4 regions of the Priestia sp. D51 genome follow, and region 1 is predicted to be linked to each of the others. Evidence: riboswitches for the same ligand, from Rfam matches in the RefSeq annotation. Region 1 holds a riboswitch; each other region holds the start of a gene.

Region 1 (5,386 bases):
TCAATTGGACTAGGTCTTGCATTAATAGAATACGCGATGATGCTTGTCCTTGATATGAGTCAAAAGTGGAGTTTGCGGAAATAGTTGATGCTGCGGGGTATCATGGAGAATTTACCCTTCATATACTTTAATAATTGAAGAAAGGTGGTCGAATCATGAAGCAAAAAGAAATCCCTCAATACGCTCTGTTTGTGAATGTAAAAGATTTAAAGGAAATGCAAAGAGATATTTGGTCAGAAGAAGCGGTTCAGGCAACGATGAAGTTTAACAAAAAACGCTACGATATTGATTTGCTCCTAAGAGGCTCCCATATTCGGAAGATGAAGAAAAAGTCATATTATATTGAATTTTATTCTCCGAAAATATTTCAGCGCGCCAAAGAAATACACCTAAACGCTGAATACAAAGATCCATCGCTTATGCGCAACAAATTGTCCCTCGATTTTTTCTCTTCTTTAGATGTTTTATCTCCCCACTCTCAGTTTGTCACTCTTAAGATTAATGGGAAAAATGAAGGAATATATCTTCAGCTCGAATCGGTAGATGAACTATTTTTGAAAAAAAGAAATTTAGCGGATGGATCTATATTTTATGCAGTAGACGGAGATGCTAATTTTTCTTTGATGAGCGATTTGGATAAAAAGCCAAAAACAACTTTGTTATCTGGATATGAAGATAAAGCAGTGAGAGAAGGAGACGAGGAAAAATTAGAAAAGTTTATATTTAATCTTAATACATGGACAAATACAGAATTCGAACAGAATATTGAGAAGTACCTGAACGTCGACCGCTACTTATCTTGGTTAGTCGGTATTATTTGTATGCAGAATTACGACGGTTTTGTCCATAACTATGCGCTCTATCTAAATCATGAAAGCGGGCGCTTTGAACTGATTCCATGGGATTATGATGCAACTTGGGGAAGAGATGTAAATGGAAAAGTAATGGAAGGAGACTATGTACGTGCACAAGGATTTAATACGCTTACAGCTCGATTACTGGCGGTGAACAGCATTAAAAAGCGATATATTAAAAAAATGAACAATGTTCTAAATAATCAATTTACAATAGAATACATGAAACCAATCATTTATCAACTGCATGATTATATTGCTCCATATGTATTAAAAGATCCTTACGTAAAAGATAACTTGGAGCAATTCCATAAGGAACCAGACCTTATGCTTTCTTTCGTAAAAGACCGAACAGCGTACATTAAAAGTCATCTTTTTGATTTTTGAATTTTACTAGACTGATAGGCAAAAGTGGAATTTAAGAATAATAGGCAAATGCAGGAAGACAATAGCTGTACATGATACGTATATATACATTATGAATGACCAATAAGGACAATTAATAAGGAGGAAAAATAATGAGTAACTATTACTACGACCAAAATCAAGACCAAACTCAAAATGCCAATCGTAGTCGCGCTCGTAAAGTTCAACAATCTGAAAGCACGGGCTACTCTGCCCACTTTAAACCATTAAAAGGGAGAGTAGTAACTGTCTATCGCGGGGGGCCTGAATCTAAAACGGGATATTTAATCGACGTTCAATCAGATTATTTAACACTTGCTCTTGAAACAAAACAAAATAACAATCAGCAAAATAATCAACCGGCGCAGCTTATTCCACAACAGCAATATACATTTATTTATTACCAGCTCGCTCATGTTAAAAGCATTACAGAGGATACAAAGTCTAATTCCGCGCAAACATTTTCTGGATTTAATAGTGAAGTAGAACTGCACAGAGCCAACACATTTGCAGGCACTTTATTATTGATGAAAGATAAACAAGTGCAAATAAATCAAGGAGGGCCAGAGAAAAAATTGGGTAAGATCCTTGATGTATTAGGCTCATTTGAATCTGCGTATGTCGTATTACTAACAGAAGATGACGGCGTCGTTTATATCAATGTAGAGCACATAAAGAGTGTAAGTGAAGTTGTAAGCAAAAATACGCCTGTTGTTCCGCAAAACCCATTATTAGTTGAAGAAACACCTGAGTATATTAAAGCGAAAAGTTTCAATGAACTGTTTGAAGAGTTTTCGCATAGATGGGTAGCTATTAACGGTGGAGGGCCAGAGGCTGTAGAAGGTGTGTTAGTTCAAAGTCGCAATGGGAACTTTACTCTTGTACAAAATAATCAAGTTTTACGTTTACAACCAAGACACGTAAAAACCATTGCCTTAGGATCAAAAGGATCTTTCAAGCAAAATGAAGAAAATTCTGAGCAAAATGGAGATACAAATGAAGAAGATTCTGTGCAAGAATCAACTACTGTAGATAGAACCGGAGGTCGCACGGATGGCCGTACTGGAGACCGTACCGGAAGACGTACAGGAAGACGTACAGGAGGTCGCACAGACGATCGCTCGGGAGGTCGCCGTACGGGTTCACGCTCTTCAACACCAGGTGAAAAAGTTATTAAAACGAAAAATTATCGTTGGAAAGCATGACGAACTGGAACGTAAAAGGTGCTTATAAAGCACCTTTTCTATCATATAGGAAAAAGGAGGAGAATGAGAATGAGTATGAATCATTATATTGATAAAATTGTTGAAGTCGATATATCAGGGAAAACAACGTTTATAGGAAAACTTGTTGATCTAGGGTTAGATGTAATGGTTTTATATAATGGACATGATTATTTGTATATTCCTCTTTTACACATACATCGCTTGCGAGAAGTTTCAGAAGAAGATTATACGCCTTTACGGACAATAGAAGAAAATTTAATAGAAGAAAGCCAGCGGATTTCTTATCGTAATATTTTACAGCAGGCAAAAGGGAAATTTATTGAAATTTATGTAACGGGAGGGAAATCATTGCATGGCTATATCACAAGCGTGCTGAATGATTATCTTGTGTTTTATTCTCCAGTGTATAAAAATGTCTTTGTTTCTCTGCATCATTTGAAATGGCTTACCCCTTACAGTAATGAGTTAACCCCTTATTCTTTAAGTGACAAAGAGCTCCCCGTAAGGCCCGCCTCTGCACCTTTTGTCAGAAACTTTGAAGAGCAGCTTAAAAAATATGAAAATCAACTGGTCGTATTAGATTTAGGGGATCAATCAGAAAAGATTGGTGTACTTAAAGAAGTTTCTAACAATATTGTTGAACTAATTACGGCAAATGGAGAAAGTATGTATTGGAAGTTAGCTCACGTAAAATCTGTGCACTTGCCTTAGAAAAAGAGACCTTGGTGTCGTCTCTTTTTTTATGTGCTTATCAGGACAAGTATATTGAATAAACAAATGAGATGATTTAAATTTTTTAGAAAATTATGTTGACAATAAAGAAAATCTTTATTAAAGTTAGTAACAACAAACGTTAACCACCAACAATTATATAGAACTCTTATCAAGAGTGGCGGAGGGACTGGCCCTGCGATGCCCGGCAACCATCAAATGAATCATTCATTTGAACGGTGCTAATTCCTGTGGAACATCAGTATTGTTCTAACAGATGAGAGAAATCGTGTATAAACGAACACTCTTCCATCTGTGAAGAGTGTTTTTTATTTTGAGTTAAGGAGAGAAATAGATGAAAATTGAAACTTTATTAGTTCGTTCAGGAGTAGGTCGTGATCCTGCAACAGGTTCTATTACAACACCCATTTACCAAGCATCAACATTTGCTCATCCTGCTTTAGGGCAAAGTACAGGATTTGACTATGCACGTACGGCAAATCCTACTCGTACAGCATTGGAAGAAGCAATTGCTGCTTTAGAAAAAGGAGAAGTAGGAGTAGCATTCGCTTCAGGAATGGCGGGTGTAATGGCAGTTTTAGCACTATTTAAAAACGGAGATCATTTAATTGTATCAGAGGATTTATACGGAGGAACGTACCGAGTACTAAATGAAATCTTTTCAGAGCAAGGAATTACTGTTTCGTACGTCAACACAGCCCATCTCGAGCAAGTAAAAGATGCGCTTCGTCCCAACACGAAAGCTTTATTTATTGAAACACCTACAAATCCAATGATGCACGTGACTGATTTGTCAGAAGCAATTGCGTTAGCTAAACAGCATGATTTGCTTACTATCGTTGACAATACATTCATGTCCCCTTACTATCAGCGTCCTTTAGAGCTTGGAGCAGATATTGTGATACATAGTGCAAGCAAATACATTGGGGGTCATAATGATGTTGTTGCTGGTCTTGTAGTCGCTCGATGTAGTAGCTTAGGAGAAAAAATTCGTTTTTATCAAAATGCAGCTGGGGCAATCTTAGGTCCACAGGATAGCTGGCTGTTATTGCGCGGTATTAAGACGCTAGCGCTTCGGATGGAAAAACATAACGAAAACGCACTGAAAATTGCAAATTGGCTTACTGCTCATGATCTCGTGGAAAAAGTGTATTACCCTGGTCTTGAAACACATCCGGGCTATGAAATCATGAAGAAACAAGCAACTGGATTTGGAGGCATGATTTCTTTTGCTGTCTCACACCCTGACATCGTGTCAGTACTTTTAGAAAATGTTAAAGTTATTACATTTGCAGAAAGCTTAGGAGGCGTGGAAAGTTTAATGACATTCCCAGCTCGTCAAACACACGCTGACATTCCTGAGGAAATTCGAAATCGTGTCGGAGTAACAAACTGTTTACTTCGATTATCAGTTGGAATTGAGCACGCAGATGATTTAATTAAAGATTTGAAGGAGGCATTTGATGCATACCAACAATAATAAACATAGATTTGGTACGAACTTAATTCATGCAAATACAGGAATTGACGGTCATTTTGGAGCGGTTAACGTACCTATTTATCAGGTATCTACATTTAATCAAGAAGATGAGACGAACAACGGCCGCTATGACTATTCTCGTTCAGGAAACCCAACGCGTGAGGCTTTAGAAAACACTATTGCTCAGCTAGAAAATGGATACGCTGGTTTTGCTTTTTCATCAGGTATGGCTGCTATTTCATCGGTGTTATCTATTTTTGAATCAGGAGATGAAATTTTAGTTTCACACGATACGTACGGCGGGACATATCGTGTATTAACACGATTATTTTCAAAGTTTGGTATCAAAACAACTTTTGTTGATACAACGAAGGTTGAGAAAGTAGAAGAAGCTATTACAAAAGATACGAAGGCTATTTATATCGAAAGCCCTTCAAATCCATTTTTACAGGTAACGGATATTAAAGCAGTAGCAAGTTTGGCGAAGGAGCACAATCTCCTTACAATTGTGGATAACACGTTTTTAACACCTTATCTGCAGCAGCCCATTGACCTTGGTGTAAATATTGTCATTCATAGTGCTACAAAATATATCAGCGGCCACAGTGACGTCATTGGCGGTTTAGTTGTAGTAAGCGATGAAAAGCTAGCGGAAGAAGTAAAGTTTGTACAAAATGCTTTTGGTGCTA
Region 2 (5,386 bases), on a different contig from region 1:
CATGCTCCAATAAACAAGTGAAATCGTAACATAAATGTCAAACATTCCTATTCCATAGTTGTTGCCCAAAATAAGGCGAACTTGCCCCATAATATCAATAATCCCAATGCTAAAAGCAAGTGCAGTATCTTTTAATAATGAAATCGTAGCATTTCCTAAATTAGGTAGTGCTGCTACAAACGCTTGAGGAAGGATAATTCTTCTTAAGGATTGAAAATAGTTCATGCCTATACTATACGCTGCTTCGAACTGCCCTTTATCAATCGAGAGATATGCTGAACGAATAACTTCTGATAAAGGAGCGGCAGTATGTAAGGAAAAAGCAATTACCAAGAAAGTGATGCGACTCCAGCTGTTAATGTCGATATGGACAAGGAGCAGCAGCTGAGGAAGGCCAAAGTATACAAGAAACAGCTGAACAAGCAGCGGTGTACAGCGCATAAAAGATAAATAGATGGTAGCCATTTTAGAAAAAACAGGCTTTTTTTGAATGCGTATCAGAGCAATCACGAAACCTAAAAGCAACGAAAAAAGTAGAGAAAGGCCTAACATAAATAATGTTAAAGGAAGTTTATCTACCACTTGCCACAATAGTTTTAACCAATCATGAAAATCAGTACTAATCATATCTCACCTCGCCTTAATGAGGAATTCTTATACTCATTTAATCTTGAAAATTGAAGTTTTGTTGATTAATATACTTTAAGTCTTTAAAGAAATTTACTTTAAACCATTTTTCAGCCAAGTTTTCTAGCGTCCCGTCATTTTTTAATTTGACTGTCGCTTTATCAATTTCATCAGCAAGTTTTTGATTATTTTTATCAAAGACTAACCAAGTTGGCTCTTTTGATACAATGCCTCCTACTTTTAAATTTAATTTGAGCTGTTTTTGTACTTCGTTAAATGTTGTTACGTTTAAAAAAATAGCATCCGCTTTACCTTTATCCACTAACTTTAAGTTTTCTGCCGTAGAAGGGTTATCAATGCTTTCTAATGTTAAAGGCTTAGTGGCATGTTCTTTGTTATAAGCATTTAAAATAGCGCGCAATCCACCCGTAGCCGATACAGGTGGAAACTTTTGACCTACCATATCGTCAAGTGTTTTGATATCGTTTCGTGATTTTTGTGTGACTAAAGCTGTTAAAGAATAACCATATTCATGTGCAGGATAAAGAAACTTTTCTTCACGTTCAGGGTTTTTAAAGAACCAGTTGATGGCGAAATCATATTTTCCTGTCGAAACACCTACCAAATTTGTTTCTTCTTCTCCAAGGGTGTATTCAAATTTGTACTCTGGAAGCTTTTTTTCAAGCTGCTTTAAATAATCCATATCATATCCAATAGGTTCATTCTGGTCGTTCGTAAATAGAAAAGGCGGATTTACTTCATCACTCAAAGCAACTTTGATTACTTTTTTATCGCTATTTTCTGAGCTAGAGCTTTGAGAGCATCCTCCTAAAGCCATAATCAGTCCAATTGCCAAAGTTAAAGTAAAGCATAATTTTTTCATCGTTTTATTCCTCCCCATACTAATTTCTGTTTGACGAATAATAAAAAAGCACCGAAAAAGCTGCTAAAAAGCTTTTTCGGTGCCATTGGTGATCCAGTAGGCGGTGAACATATACTTACTACCACGGTAGAGGAAGTATATTCTAACAGTAAAAAATAAGTAAAACTCCTTACAACTTTCATAAAATATATATTACCGATAGAATTAATGTGAATTATATCGGTGTATTCCTATTTTTGTCAATATCATAAATACAAAGAAAAACCTTCTCGCTTAAGTAATAGAAGGCTATTCACTATATAAGAATAAGAAAAGAGAAATCATAAGTTATACAAATCATCTTTTAATTGAGTTTTTATTATACGAATCTTTTGTTATTCCTATACTAAAAATTATATTAAAAATAAACATTGACAATTTTCGGATAATAAAGTTAAATTAATGTAAATAAAACTTTATAAAAACAACTCTTATCAAGAGCGGTGGAGGGACTGGCCCTTTGAAGCCCGGCAACCTAACAATACATGTATTGTTTTGGTGCTAAATCCAGCAATGTGCATGGTATGTACATTGGAAGATAAGAGAACCGATCGTAAACTATCGCTTCTCTTAATCTTTGAGGGAGGCGTTTTTTTATGGAGAAAATAAAGGAGAGAATAAAAACATGAAAAAAGTAACAAAAGCAATTGGCCTTACCTTAGTAGCAGCATCCCTGTTGGTATCAGCAGCCTGCGGCAAATCAGAAGCACAAGCATTAGATTCGAAAAAAATTACAATTGGTGTAACGGGTGGACCTCACCAGCAAATCACAGAGCAGGTGAAAAAATTAGCCAAGAAAGATGGCATTGATATTACGGTAAAAGTCTTTAACGACTATAACACTCCTAATACAGCATTAGATCAACATGATTTAGATAGCAATAACTATCAAACTCTACCTTTTCTAAAGCAGCAAGTGGAAGATAAAAATTATAAGATTACAGATGTGTTCAAAACAGTAGCCTTCCCGATGGGTATTTATGCAAATAGTATTAAAAATGTTAGTGAGCTCAAAAAAGGAGATAAAATTGCAGTACCAAACGACCCAAGCAATGAATACCGCGCGCTAAAACTATTTGAATCTGCAGGAGTTATTAAGTTAAAAGATGGTGTGAAAACAACGGCTACTAAAAAAGATGTTTCTGAAAATAAGCTTGATCTTCAAATCGTAGAGTTAGAGGCGTCTCAACTTCCGTCTCAGTTGGATGAAGTAGCTGCAGCAGCCATTAATACAAACTTCGCAATGGGAGCGGGCTTATCGATTAATAATGATGCAATCTATCATGAAAAAATAAAAAATAATCCATATCCAAACTATTTTGTTGTCCGTACAGAGAATAAACAAGATGAAATTATTGATAAATTGGAAAAATATTATCATTCAGATACAATTCGTACATACATAGAAAAAGAATTTAAAGGTTCTGTTGTACCGGCATTTTAAGGAGGGGCTAGAATGATTGAACTGAAGAAAACTTCTAAAACCTATAAAGTGAACGGAAAAGCAGTAGAAGCTGTTAAAGATGTTTCGTTAACGATTAATAAAGGTGAAGTATTCGGTGTTATTGGCTATAGTGGAGCTGGAAAGAGCACATTAATCCGCTGCATCAATTTATTGGAAAAACCAACTTCTGGAGAGGTCATCATTGATGGAAAAAATCTATCAAAGCTAAGTAAGCAAGAGCTGCAGAAAACGAGAAGAAAAATCGGCATGATTTTTCAAGGCTACAATTTATTAAAAACGGCAACAGTTTACGACAACATAGCGATTCCATTAAAGCTAGAAGGCGTAAACAAAAAATTAATTCAGGAGCGCGTAGAAAAATATTTATCAATCGTAGGACTTTTAGATAAACAAAATCATTATCCTTCACAGCTTTCCGGCGGGCAGAAGCAGCGTGTTGCTATTGCTCGTGCGCTAGCGCATGAACCTGAGATTTTATTAAGTGATGAAGCAACTAGTGCACTTGATCCCGAAACGACCGAAGCCATTTTGAGCTTACTGTTAAAGATTAATAAAGAGCTTGGATTAACAATCTTTTTAATCACGCATGAGTTAAATGTGGTACAACGCATTTGTGACCGAATTGCCGTTATGGAAAATGGACACGTCGTAGAAGAAGGTACAGTCGTTTCCCTTTTTACTAACCCTAAGCATCCGACAACAAAACGCTTTGTAGAATCTGAAAATACCTTCACTATTCCGTCTGAAATAATGGCGTCTTATCGCAGTACCGGTAAGCTGGTTTCTTTGCACTTTGTTGGAAATGAGCTTTCAGAAGAACCAGCTTTAGCTTTAGTTTCTCGGAAATTTAATGTATTGCCAAGCATATTAGCAGGGGGAATTGAACAGCTAAAAAACCACACTCTGGGTAAGTTACTCGTTCATTTACGCGGTGAAAAGGAAGAATATGAACAAGCGATTACATACTTAACAAATCAAGGCGTAATTGTAGAGGAGGTAAACTAAATGGCTGCTTTCTTTAATGAGTGGGGAAGTGTAATCTGGGAAGGTTTATTGCAAACTGCTACGATGACCATTATCTCGTTAATTATTGCCATCATCATTGGTTTACCAATGGGAATCTTTTTAGTAATGACAAGACCAGGTGGTCAAGCTGAAAATGTGTGGGTATATCGAACGTGCAACTGGATTATTAATATTATTAGATCCATTCCTTTTATCATTTTATTATTTTTCATCCTTCCATTCACTAAACTAGTTGCTGGTACTACAATTGGCGTACAAGGTGTTATTGTCCCTTTAGTTGTGTATACAGCCCCTTATATAGCTAGGTTAATGGAATCTGCATTACTTGAAGTAGATAAAGGTATTATAGAAGCTTATCAATCAATGGGAATCTCAACACCAAAAATTATTTGGTATGTTGTTGTTAGAGAAGCACGTTCAGGTATTATTCTTGGGCTGACAATAGCTACTATTGGTCTTATTGGAGCGACGGCGATGGCAGGGCTTGTTGGAGCAGGAGGGCTTGGAGACATAGCTTTTCAATACGGACACTTACGTTTTGAGCCGACTGTTATGTATACAACCATTTTAATTTTGATTATTATTGTTCAGTTGATACAATCCTTGGGGAATTATTCAGCAAGGAAGTTAAAAAAAGACAGCTGACTATAAAAATAAGAAGCTCACGCATTATAGGTGCGTGAGCTTTTTATTTAAATGAAACACATTTTTAGTTCTTCTATAATTAACGGGTTAATGACCGACAAGTGTTCAGTACTATTTCTGTTGATTGCTGAATGGTTCTAACGGATTTTCCTCATTTCATCTTAAAATTTTATTGCTTGTCTATAAAACAAAAGAGGCTCTTCCAACGTTATTGATACGCTTGAAGAGCCTCTGGTTGACCAGAAGGGCTGTAGAAACACTTTGTCTAGATTTTTTATCTAATGCTTGATTAAAGCACCTAAGTATAGCGAGCAAGCATGAAATATGTAATCTCACGGTTTAAAAATACTAAATTGACAGTCAAAAAGATGTTTGGTATATTTTTCAAAAGATTTAAAATTCTTATTGGAATTATCGGATTTGAAAATGTTTGTTAAACATATAGTTTAAATAGAACAGTCGACCAGACGAATGGAGACAAAAATGACGGGGGTTACCTGAGAGTTTTTGTCTTTTTTAGTGGCAGCAGATTAACGCTATATGTTTAATGCATCACAAATAGTGGAGGTAGAGAGAGAAATGAAGAAATTTGTATGGCTTTTTGCATTATTAGCAGTGATTACTGTTGTGGGAGGGTGTGGAAATAAAGAAAAAGCATCTGGTCAAAATAGTGACAAGAAAGAAGATATAGTTCTTAAAGT
Region 3 (5,386 bases), 120 kb from region 1:
AACGCAAAAGCTTGTTTGTCATTCAGGGGAAGAAATGATTGAAGCTGTTTAGCGATTCCAAATACATTTCCAATCAATGTAGTAAAAATCTCACCTAACACAACTACCGTAAATAAAACATTCACCCCCGCTGAGATATTTTTAACAACGGCACTCATAGGAATATCAAGTTGAAATGAATAAGGCAAATTGGAAAGGGCAAGATGAGTAGAAACAAGCATAAACGTAAGTACACATCCTCCTATTACGGCCCCTTTTTTGATCACGCTCTTATCTTTCACGGAGCTTCCTAATGGAACTAAAACGGCCTGAGCCAAAGCTAGATTTAGGGAAATATATAAAAAGGGACTAACCGCCCACTTCCACTGTGTGACGAGCGTTAAGTCTGGCTTCGTTTGAATCAGTGAGAAATAGCTGACATTTGGCACAAAGATGATAAAAGCAAATGAAAGCATCATAGGCACAACAAGAGAATTAACAATTAAAATACCGTTAATTCCTCTTGCGATAAATATATAAGTTAAAACAATTGTACAAATCATCCCAACAGGAGGCCACAGTCCGAACTGTTCTTTTCCTATTGCCCCCGTACTCGCTAGCATGACTGAAGTTACTCCAAATAAAATGACGATCATTACACCGTTTACCGCTTTTCCAAGTACATCACCAAATAAATATGTATTAAGCTGCTGATAAGAAGAAGCCCCAATTGCGTGCGAAAGCAGCATCATTTTCGAACCTAGCCAAATAAAAAACAAGCCGCTGACCAAAATTCCAACCATTCCAAGTTCCCCGTACTGTGTAAAAAATTGAACAATTTCCTTGCCTGTTGCAAAACCGGCTCCTACAACGGTGCCTACATACGTAGCAGCAACCTGCAGCGTGAGTTTCCACCTTTTCATGCCCATCACCCTTCTACCCTTCATAGTTCACTATATGTAGAAACGGTTAAAAAAAGACGAGCCTTTTATATGTAAATCCTCGCCTCACCCGGTGCTGTTCCTTTTTCGTTTTTTTATTTCCTTCTTGTTTTTTTCATGAAAACCCTTTATCCCTTAACATAACGGCAGTTTTCAAACAAAATATACGGATATTTTCCCTTTAGCTTTTAAATTTTCCTCAATATTTGCTGGAAATTCACAATTTACTGTTGTATAATTTCTAAAAATCAGATAAATTATTAAATAAGTATTCTTTCTATTTAAAAAAATATGTTTCAATTATATACAATTGATTCTTATCATGAGAGGTGGAGGGACTGGCCCTTTGAAACCTCAGCAACCAGTCGTTAGAGACATGGTGCTAAATCCAGCAAGCAATTAATTTATTGCTTGGAAGATAAGAAGGCGAAAAAAGTCTTCTTAAGAAGACTTTTTCTATTTTATCGGCATATTGCATAAAACGAATCACTCGTGAAATAGAAGCGGAACAATTTAAGGAGGTTTTGACATGGGGTTACTTGAAGATTTAAAGTCTAAAATTTTAATTGGGGATGGTGCCACTGGTACCCTCCTTTACTCACACGGTATTGACAGCTGTTTTGAAGAACTAAACATCACCAAACCAGAAGAGGTTTCTCGTATTCACAGAGCCTATGTAGAAGCTGGTGCAAACGTTATTCAAACAAATACGTACGCTGCTAATTATCAAAAACTTGCCCGTTATGGATTAGAAGATTCAGTCAAAGACATCAATGTTGCTGGTGTAAAATTAGCGAAACAAGCTGCAAACGATCAGGCTTACGTGGTTGGTACACTCGGCGGAATTCGTTCTTTCCAAAAAAATGCTATTAGCTTAGAAGAGGTTAAGCGAAGCATTCGTGAACAAATGTTTTGGCTTTTAAATGAAGGCGTGGATGGCCTTTTATTTGAAACATACTATGATTTCGAAGAATTAAAGACCGTTCTTACACTAGCAAGAAAAGAAACGGATAAGCCTATTATTACCCACGTTTCCCTGCATGATATTGGCGTACTGCAAGATGGGCGTCCTTTAGCAGATGCATTAAAAGAATTAGAAGACTTGGGAGCAGATGTTGTCGGGCTAAACTGCCGTTTAGGTCCTTATCATATGATTCAGTCTCTTGAAGAAGTACCGCTTCCTGATCGTGCTTTCTTATCTGCTTACCCTAATGCCAGCCTTCCGGCGTATGTGGAAGGCAAGCTGGAATATGAAACGAATGAAGACTACTTTGTAGAAAGCGCGCGTTTATTCCGCGAACAAGGGGTTCGCTTAATTGGAGGATGCTGCGGTACAACACCAGCTCACGTACGCGCCATGTCGTCTGCCTTAAAAGACCTGCCTCCGATTACAAGCAAAGTCGTTAAAATGAGACCAGCCGTTACGGTTCAAGAGCGTGAGCAGCAGGATAAACCTCATATGCACGAAATTGTGAAGAAGCGCCGCTCGGTTATCGTTGAGCTGGATCCGCCTAAACAGCTTGGTCCGACGAAATTTTTAGAAGGCGCAAAAGCACTTGATAAAGTCGGCGTAGATGCTATTACATTAGCTGATAATTCTCTTGCCTCACCTCGCATCAGCAACTTGGCAATGGCAACACTGATGCAACAAGAAACAAAAGCACGACCGCTTATTCATATTACCTGTCGCGACCGAAATTTAATTGGACTTCAATCTCATTTAATGGGACTTCATACGCTAGGAATGAATCAAGTGCTTGCAATTACCGGTGATCCATCAAAAGTTGGCGATTTCCCTGGCGCCACTTCGGTCTATGATTTATCTTCATTTGACTTGATTAGTTTAATTGCTCAGTTTAATGAAGGACTATCTTATTCCGGCAAACCGCTTGGTCAAAAAACCAATTTTTCCATTGCAGCTGCCTTTAACCCAAACGTGCGTCACTTAGACCGAGCCGTTCAGCGCTTGGAAAAGAAAATCGACTGCGGGGCTCACTATTTCATTACTCAGCCTCTCTATTCAACTAAGCAAATTGAAGAGGTATATGAAGCAACCAAACATTTAACAACACCGGTATACATCGGAATCATGCCGTTAACAAGCGCAAGAAATGCTCGATTTATTCACCATGAAGTACCTGGAATTAAATTATCAGAAGATATTCTAGAACGTATGGACGCAACGGGAAATGACCGGATTCGCGGTGAAGTCGAAGGCCTTGCGATTGCAAAAAACTTAATTGATACAGCATATGAACTATTTGACGGTATTTACTTAATTACGCCGTTTATGCGCTATGAAATGACCGAAATTCTAACACGCTATATTCATGACAAGCAACTCGTTACATCAGAAAGGAAGATATAAATGAGCTCACTTATCGAACAACAACTAAAGAAGCGAATACTCGTCATCGATGGAGCAATGGGAACGATGATTCAAGATGCTGATTTAAGCGCTGAAGATTTTGGCGGCGAAGAATATGAAGGCTGCAACGAATATTTGACCCGAACAGCGCCTCATGTGATTCAGCGCATTCATGAAGAGTACTTTGCAGCGGGTGCTGACATCATTGAAACCAATACGTTTGGCTCAACATCTACCGTACTTGATGAATACGATTTAGGCCACTTGGCGTATGAATTGAATATCGAAGCTGTGAAGCTTGCTTGTGCAGCCCGCGATAAATATTCAACTCCCGAATGGCCTAGGTTCGTAGCTGGAGCTATCGGTCCTACCACTAAAACTCTCTCTGTTACGGGAGGTATTACATTCCCTGAGTTAGTAGAATCGTACGAAGAGCAAGCTCGGGGTTTGTTAGACGGCGGCGTCGACTTACTTCTAGTCGAAACCTGTCAAGACATGCTGAACGTAAAAGCTGCGTTTTTAGGCATTACAGCGGCGTTTGAAAAACTGAAAATAGAAGTTCCAATTATGATTTCAGGAACGATTGAGCCAATGGGAACAACTCTCGCTGGTCAAGATATCGAATCTTTTTACTTATCACTGGAACACATGAAGCCTCTTTCAGTCGGACTTAACTGCGCGACAGGTCCTGAATTTATGACGGATCATATTCGCTCTCTTTCAGACCTAGCCACTTCAGCTGTTAGCTGTTATCCAAACGCTGGACTTCCGGATGAAGAAGGCAATTATCATGAGTCCCCTGAGCTGCTGGCTCAAAAAATTAAAGGATTTGCTGATAAAGGCTGGCTGAACTTTGTAGGCGGATGCTGTGGTACAACGCCTGCTCATATTAAAGCACTTGCTGAAGCGGTAAAAGAGGTTGCTCCTCGTTCGCTTGATCGCTCCGAGCATAATCATGCTGTAACCGGTATTGAACCGCTTGTATATGACGATTCTATGCGCCCTCTTTTTGTGGGAGAACGTACGAATGTAATCGGTTCTCGCAAGTTCAAGCGTCTGATTGCGGAAGGGAAAATTGAAGAAGCATCTGAAATTGCGCGTGCTCAAGTTAAAAATGGTGCTCACGTTATTGATATTTGCTTAGCAGATCCAGACCGTGAAGAAATGGAAGACATGGAGGAATTTATTCAAGAAGTTGTAAAAAAAGTGAAGGTTCCTCTTGTAATCGATTCAACTGACGAGAAAGTTATTGAAAAAGCTTTAACGTACTCGCAAGGTAAGGTCATTATCAACTCCATTAACTTAGAAGATGGTGAAGAGCGTTTTGATGCAATCTTGCCGCTAGTAAAAAAATTCGGTGCAGCTCTGGTTGTCGGTACAATCGATGAAACAGGCATGGCCGTTACTGCAGAAAGAAAAGTAGAGATTGCTAAACGCTCACATGATTTGCTTGTTGAAAAACATGGCTTTAATCCAAAAGATATTATTTTTGACCCTCTTGTGTTTCCTGTAGGGACTGGTGATGAACAATATATTGGTTCTGCTGAAGAAACAGTTAAGGGAATTAAAATGATTAAAGAAGCCCTGCCTGATTGCCTGACCATTCTTGGCGTAAGTAACGTGTCATTCGGTCTTCCTCCAGTCGGACGTGAAGTACTAAATGCGGTTTACCTTTATCACTGTACGCAGGCTGGACTCGATTATGCCATTGTTAATACAGAAAAATTAGAGCGCTATGCTTCTATTCCAGAAGCTGAAATTGAGCTTGCTAATGCGTTATTATTTAACACAACTGATGAAACGCTAAGCACGTTTACGGACTTTTATCGTGATAAAAAGAAAGAAGCAAAAGTAGAAATTTCTACGTTAACACTTGAAGAACGATTGGCAATGTATATTGTCGAAGGTACAAAAGAAGGATTGCTTCCTGATTTAGAACAGGCTTTAGCTCAATATGATGATCCGTTAGATATTATTAACGGACCGCTTATGAAGGGGATGGCGGAAGTCGGACGTTTGTTTAATGACAACCAGCTGATTGTAGCAGAAGTGCTTCAAAGTGCGGAAGTTATGAAAGCATCCGTTGCCTTTTTAGAAC
Region 4 (5,386 bases), on a different contig from region 1:
GTTTTGCGAGCTCCTTTTTGTTTAAGAAGCCTCTATCTAGGTAAATGATAAAGGATGTGTTAAAATACGAAAAAAGCTTAAAATAAAGGGTGGTTGACGAAATGTCATTATTTTTTTATTCATATCCAAAGTGCGGTACGTGCCGAAAAGCAAAGAAGTGGCTCGATGATAACGGAGTAGCATATGAAGAAATTCATATTGTAGAAAATCCGCCAACAAAAGAGCAGCTGCAAGCTTACTATCAGAACAGCGGCCTAGAATTAAAAAAATTCTTTAATACAAGCGGTAAAAAATATCGCGAGTTAGGTCTTAAAGATAAAGTAAGCAGTGCGAGTGAAGACGAACTTCTGTCTATTCTTGCGTCAGATGGCATGTTAATTAAGCGTCCGCTGCTAACAGATGGACAAAAAGTAACGCTTGGTTTCAAAGAAGAGCAGTTTGAGGACGTGTGGAAGTAAGTTTTCAAATAGAAAATTTTTACCTTTTACGTTACACTGTTAATAGGAAGTTATTTTAGGTTGTAGAAAGTGTTCTCCACGTTGAAGGCGCTTTTTATATAAACAAATTACGATACATATTTTGGAGGGATTAAGATGAGTACACCAAAAGATTTGCGTTATTCTGAAGAGCATGAATGGGTAAAAACAGAAGGAGACGTTGTCCGCGTAGGTATTACACATTTCGCTCAAGCTGAGCTTGGAGACATCGTATTCGTTGAACTGCCAGAAGTAGGAGCAACAGTAGAAGCTGACGAGCCGTTTGGTAGCGTTGAATCAGTAAAAACAGTTTCTGAGCTTTACGCACCAATTAGCGGTGAAGTTGTAGCAGTAAACGACAACTTAGGCGATAGTCCTGAACTTGTTAATGAATCTCCATACGAAGAAGCATGGATGATTACAATCAAACCATCTGATGCTTCTCAAGTAGACAAGCTGATGACAGCAGAGCAATACGAAGAAATGACAAACGAAGGATAATATTCCTCCATAAATTGTCTTTATGAAAAGTTTTTGACTGGACACTCTATTAGTAAACAAGCTAAAGGAGTGTCTTTTTATGTTTGAAAAACAAAAAATGGACGTTACAGATCGCGTTACAGCTAAATTTCATGACGGCGGTATGAAATTATACGTTGATAAACAGCCAATTGGTGAAGTTAGCTACGGAACAAGCGGCAATGAATACCGCTTTGAAGAAGGATATTCGCAAGAAAATAATAAGTTCTATCAATACGCGGACGTACAAAAACAAGGTGAAACGCAAAAATATACAGACTGCGATGAAGAAGCAGGATGGTGCTAAACAGTGGCAACTGCCGCTGTTTTTCTTGTTTTATAGAGATAATATGGCCTAAACTGCCTTTTAAAAGAGTTCTTTCTTGCAAATTTCTTTTAAAAAACAGGTGAACTGTGATACATTAACGAATATTGTATAGCATAAAGAAATGATGTTACTATACAACTGACGATTATGGGTGATGAAAATGGGGCTAATTGAAATTGAAAAAGTAATTATTGTCGAAGGAAAGTCAGATAAAAAGCGTATTCAAGATATCATTCGAGAACCAATTGAAATTATTTGTACAAACGGTACGATTAGTTTATCAAAGCTGGATGAAATTATTGACTGTACGTTTAACAAAGAGGTATACATACTCGTTGACTCTGATGATTCAGGGAATAAGCTGAGAAAACAATTTAAACGAGAGCTTCCGGAAGCAGAGCATCTATATATTGATAAAATGTACCGAGAAGTTGCTGCCGCCCCTAGACATCACATAGCAACAGTATTGCTGAGTGCCAATATCGATGTTAATGCAGAATTTTTAACATAAAAGGAATGAGCAACATGCAAGAATGGAGCGAAAAACAGCTGGATGATCAGTTAAAAGAAGGAGAAAGAGCCTTTATCTTTTTCCATACGCCTTTTTGCGGGACATGTCAGCTGGCAAAAAAAATGTTAACCGTGGCAGAAGCGATGCTGCCGGATGTAACCATCGGAATGAGCAATTTAAATTATATGCCTTCAAAAGCAGAATTATTTTCTATTGAAAGCGTACCTTGTTTGATTGAAGTGGAAAATGGTGAAATGGTAAAAAAACTCTACGCGTTTCATTCCATCGAGCACGTACTCGAGGAGCTTCGATAATCAAACGTTTGTTTAAAATGAAGAAGTGGAAAGAGAGCGAACCGTTGGGGCTGTTGAAATCTTGGGATATTATCCCAAGAATAAAATCTGTTGACAGCCTATCTGACACATGCTAAAATCACACTCATGAATGTTCATAAATGAATGAATATTTCCCAAAAACAAAATAATTGTTGCGAACTCTTATCAAGAGAGGTGGAGGGACTGAGCCCTGTGAAACCCGGCAACCGTCAGACTAACTGAAATGGTGCCAATTCCTGCAAAGCTATGCGCTTTGAAAGATGAGAGAAAGGATTAAATATCGAGCCTTTCTGTCATGCGCAGAGAGGCTTTTTTAATGGGGAAAATTGTTTTACGGCTTTTTCATCCTATAGGGCAACCTAATATAATTAAGTTTTTATTAAAGAAGGTGAAGAAATATGATTACATTAACAGACGTTACAAAAATTTATCAGGCCAAAAGCGGTCAAGTAACAGCTGTTGATAATGTGAATCTAACCGTTAACCAAGGTGAAATTTACGGAATTATTGGTTATAGCGGAGCGGGGAAAAGTTCTTTGATTCGCTTGCTAAACGGATTAGAAACACCAACGACAGGAACGGTCGAAGTAGCAGGTAATGATATGGGAAAAATTAAAGGCGGAAAACTCAGAAAAGCTAGACAAGAAATTAGTATGGTATTTCAGCACTTTAATATCTTGTGGTCGCGTACGGTACGAGAAAATATTGCCTTTCCGTTAGAAATAGCAGGGATTTCAAAAGAAAAAAGAATGAAACGAGTAGACGAACTTATTAAGCTAGTCGGGCTTGAAGGGCGTGAAGATGCTTATCCATCACAGCTTAGCGGCGGACAAAAGCAGCGTGTTGGGATTGCTCGAGCGCTAGCGAACAATCCAAAAGTATTGCTTTGTGATGAAGCAACATCAGCGCTTGATCCTCAAACGACAGATTCTATTTTAGATCTGTTAGTAGATATTAATGAGAAGCTAGGGTTAACCATTGTATTGATTACTCATGAAATGCACGTCATTCGTAAAATTTGTCATCGAGTAGCCGTTATGGAAAATGGGGCAGTAGTAGAAGAAGGACAAGTGCTAGAAGTATTCAGAAAACCTAAGCAGCCGATTACAAAACGATTCGTTCAACAGATTTCTGAACCAGAGGAAACGTTTGAAACGATTGAACAAGTAAAAGAGCTGTATCCAAGCGGGCAAATTATTCAGCTGACGTTTGTTGGCGGAAAAGCAGAGCAACCGCTCATTACAACGATTTTAAAACAGTTTGATGTAACGATTAATATTTTGCAAGGAAAGATTTCTCATACACAAACAGGTTCATACGGGACGCTGTTCGTTCATTTAGACGGAGAATTAACAGAAGTTGAAAAAGTCATTGCATACATTCATGAGCAGCAGGTAGAAGTGGAGGTAATGACAAATGCTTGAGAAACTATTTCCAAACGTTATTTTAGATGATTTTATTCAAGCGACAAATGAAACACTATATATGACGGCTATTTCAGTTGTAGCCACATTTGTTCTAGGTATTTTATTGGGCCTGCTTTTATTTTTAACGTCCAAAGGACAGCTTTGGCAAAACAAACCTTTATATGCCATTGTGTCGGCGGTTGTAAATATCTTTCGTTCCATTCCATTCATTATTTTAATTGTTTTACTGATTCCATTTACCAAAGCATTGGTAGGAAGTATTTTAGGCGCTAATGCAGCGTTACCGGCTTTAATTGTTGGAGCAGCACCATTTTATGCGCGTCTTGTAGAAATTGGTCTGCGTGAAATTGATAAGGGTGTTATTGAAGCTGCTAAATCAATGGGAGCCACAACAAGCACTATTATCTTTAAAGTGCTGTTACCTGAATCGCTACCAGCTTTGATTTCCGGTTTGACAGTAACAACCATTGCGTTAGTAGGCTATACGGCAATGGCGGGTGTGATTGGAGCTGGAGGTCTTGGAAACCTTGCATATTTAGAAGGATTCCAGCGCAGTCATAATGACGTAACGCTAGCCGCTACGATCTTAATTTTGATTATTGTATTTATTATCCAACTTATTGGAGATGCGATTACTGCAAAAATTGATAAAAGATAAAGGGAGGATTATTTATTATGAAAAAATGGCTTTCAGCTTTAGCGTTAACATCTGCGCTAGTAGTAGGATTAGCGGCGTGTGGATCTAACAATGGATCAAAAGATGAAAAGAAAATTGTCGTGGGTGCATCTAATACGCCTCATGCTGAAATTTTAGAACAAGCAAAACCTATTTTGGAAAAACAAGGAATTGATTTAGAGATTAAAAAATTCCAAGATTACATCTTACCGAACACAGCTCTTGCAAACAATGAAATTGATGCAAACTACTTCCAGCACGTTCCTTATATGAATTCAGTGCTAAAAGATCATAAAGGTGAAAAAGGGTATGATTTCGTAAGTGCCGGTGCCATTCACATTGAACCAATTGGTATCTACTCTAAAAAATACAAAAGCTTAAAAGATCTTCCGAAAAACGGCACAGTTATTATGCGTGATGCAGTAGCAGAGCAAGGACGTATTTTATCGATTTTTGAAAAAGCTGGCGTGATCAAATTAAAACCAGGCGTAAAGAAAACAGACGCACAAATTAAAGATATTGTAGAAAACCCTAAGAATTTAAAATTTAAAGCCGATGTTGAAGGCGGATTGTTACCTCAAATGTACAAAAACAATGAAGGTGACGCTGTTGTTATCAATGCTAACTATGCTATCGATGCTGGTTTAGATCCAGTAAAAGATCCAATCGCAGTGGAAAGCAAAGAAAACAACCCATATGCAAACATCATTACGGTTCACAAAGGTGACGAAAATAAAGGTACAGTGAAAGCTTTAGTAAAAGTTCTTCACTCTAAAGAAATTCAAGACTACATTAAAGAAAAATACAAAGGCGGAGTATTGCCGGTAAATAAATAATAGAAGAAAAGCGCTTGCCCACTCTGGGCAAGTGCTTTTTTGTATGCATCAAAACGAATAACTCTTATTTTTCTCACGCATACTAACCGTGAAAACTTTACTGATGATGGGAGCTGACGTTATGCAGCAAGAAGCACGTCATTCAACTGAGCAAGCACTTCATGATTATAAAATGGGTGTTGGGAAATTTAGCGAAAAATTGCCGGAAGTAACAAAAACGTTTAATGCGTTTACTGAAGCATGTTTTGGAGAAGGTTCTCTTTCTAAAAAAGAAAAGC

The links. Region 1 has a riboswitch for S-adenosylmethionine ahead of ACNHOZ_RS16080 (trans-sulfuration enzyme family protein). Riboswitches for the same ligand answer to the same signal wherever they lie in the genome.
Region 2: it holds a riboswitch for S-adenosylmethionine, as region 1 does, so the genes downstream of both, ACNHOZ_RS22780 (MetQ/NlpA family ABC transporter substrate-binding protein) here and ACNHOZ_RS16080 (trans-sulfuration enzyme family protein) in region 1, are expected to answer to the same signal.
Region 3: it holds a riboswitch for S-adenosylmethionine, as region 1 does, so the genes downstream of both, ACNHOZ_RS15470 (bifunctional homocysteine S-methyltransferase/methylenetetrahydrofolate reductase) here and ACNHOZ_RS16080 (trans-sulfuration enzyme family protein) in region 1, are expected to answer to the same signal.
Region 4: it holds a riboswitch for S-adenosylmethionine, as region 1 does, so the genes downstream of both, ACNHOZ_RS20055 (methionine ABC transporter ATP-binding protein) here and ACNHOZ_RS16080 (trans-sulfuration enzyme family protein) in region 1, are expected to answer to the same signal.

The regions. Positions count from the first base shown of each region.
Region 1 covers NZ_JBLTIR010000003.1:828,776-834,161, forward strand. The annotation lists gene ACNHOZ_RS16065 (CotH kinase family protein) at 153-1,241, shown strand; gene ACNHOZ_RS16070 (hypothetical protein) at 1,373-2,464, shown strand; gene ACNHOZ_RS16075 (hypothetical protein) at 2,534-3,196, shown strand; SAM riboswitch class I at 3,363-3,480, shown strand; gene ACNHOZ_RS16080 (trans-sulfuration enzyme family protein) at 3,552-4,697, shown strand; gene ACNHOZ_RS16085 (trans-sulfuration enzyme family protein) at 4,681-5,386, shown strand, end outside.
Region 2 covers NZ_JBLTIR010000006.1:224,822-230,207, reverse strand. The annotation lists gene ACNHOZ_RS22790 (amino acid ABC transporter permease) at 1-627, opposite strand, end outside; gene ACNHOZ_RS22785 (transporter substrate-binding domain-containing protein) at 665-1,510, opposite strand; SAM riboswitch class I at 1,978-2,094, shown strand; gene ACNHOZ_RS22780 (MetQ/NlpA family ABC transporter substrate-binding protein) at 2,175-2,993, shown strand; gene ACNHOZ_RS22775 (methionine ABC transporter ATP-binding protein) at 3,006-4,019, shown strand; gene ACNHOZ_RS22770 (methionine ABC transporter permease) at 4,020-4,685, shown strand; gene ACNHOZ_RS22765 (MetQ/NlpA family ABC transporter substrate-binding protein) at 5,265-5,386, shown strand, end outside.
Region 3 covers NZ_JBLTIR010000003.1:713,232-718,617, reverse strand. The annotation lists gene ACNHOZ_RS15475 (YkvI family membrane protein) at 1-902, opposite strand, end outside; SAM riboswitch class I at 1,235-1,345, shown strand; gene ACNHOZ_RS15470 (bifunctional homocysteine S-methyltransferase/methylenetetrahydrofolate reductase) at 1,450-3,288, shown strand; gene metH (methionine synthase) at 3,289-5,386, shown strand, end outside.
Region 4 covers NZ_JBLTIR010000005.1:64,698-70,083, reverse strand. The annotation lists gene ACNHOZ_RS20080 (arsenate reductase family protein) at 102-458, shown strand; gene gcvH (glycine cleavage system protein GcvH) at 594-977, shown strand; gene ACNHOZ_RS20070 (YusG family protein) at 1,057-1,302, shown strand; gene ACNHOZ_RS20065 (toprim domain-containing protein) at 1,484-1,834, shown strand; gene ACNHOZ_RS20060 (thioredoxin family protein) at 1,849-2,148, shown strand; SAM riboswitch class I at 2,329-2,436, shown strand; gene ACNHOZ_RS20055 (methionine ABC transporter ATP-binding protein) at 2,568-3,593, shown strand; gene ACNHOZ_RS20050 (methionine ABC transporter permease) at 3,586-4,254, shown strand; gene ACNHOZ_RS20045 (MetQ/NlpA family ABC transporter substrate-binding protein) at 4,272-5,108, shown strand; gene ACNHOZ_RS20040 (carboxymuconolactone decarboxylase family protein) at 5,230-5,386, shown strand, end outside.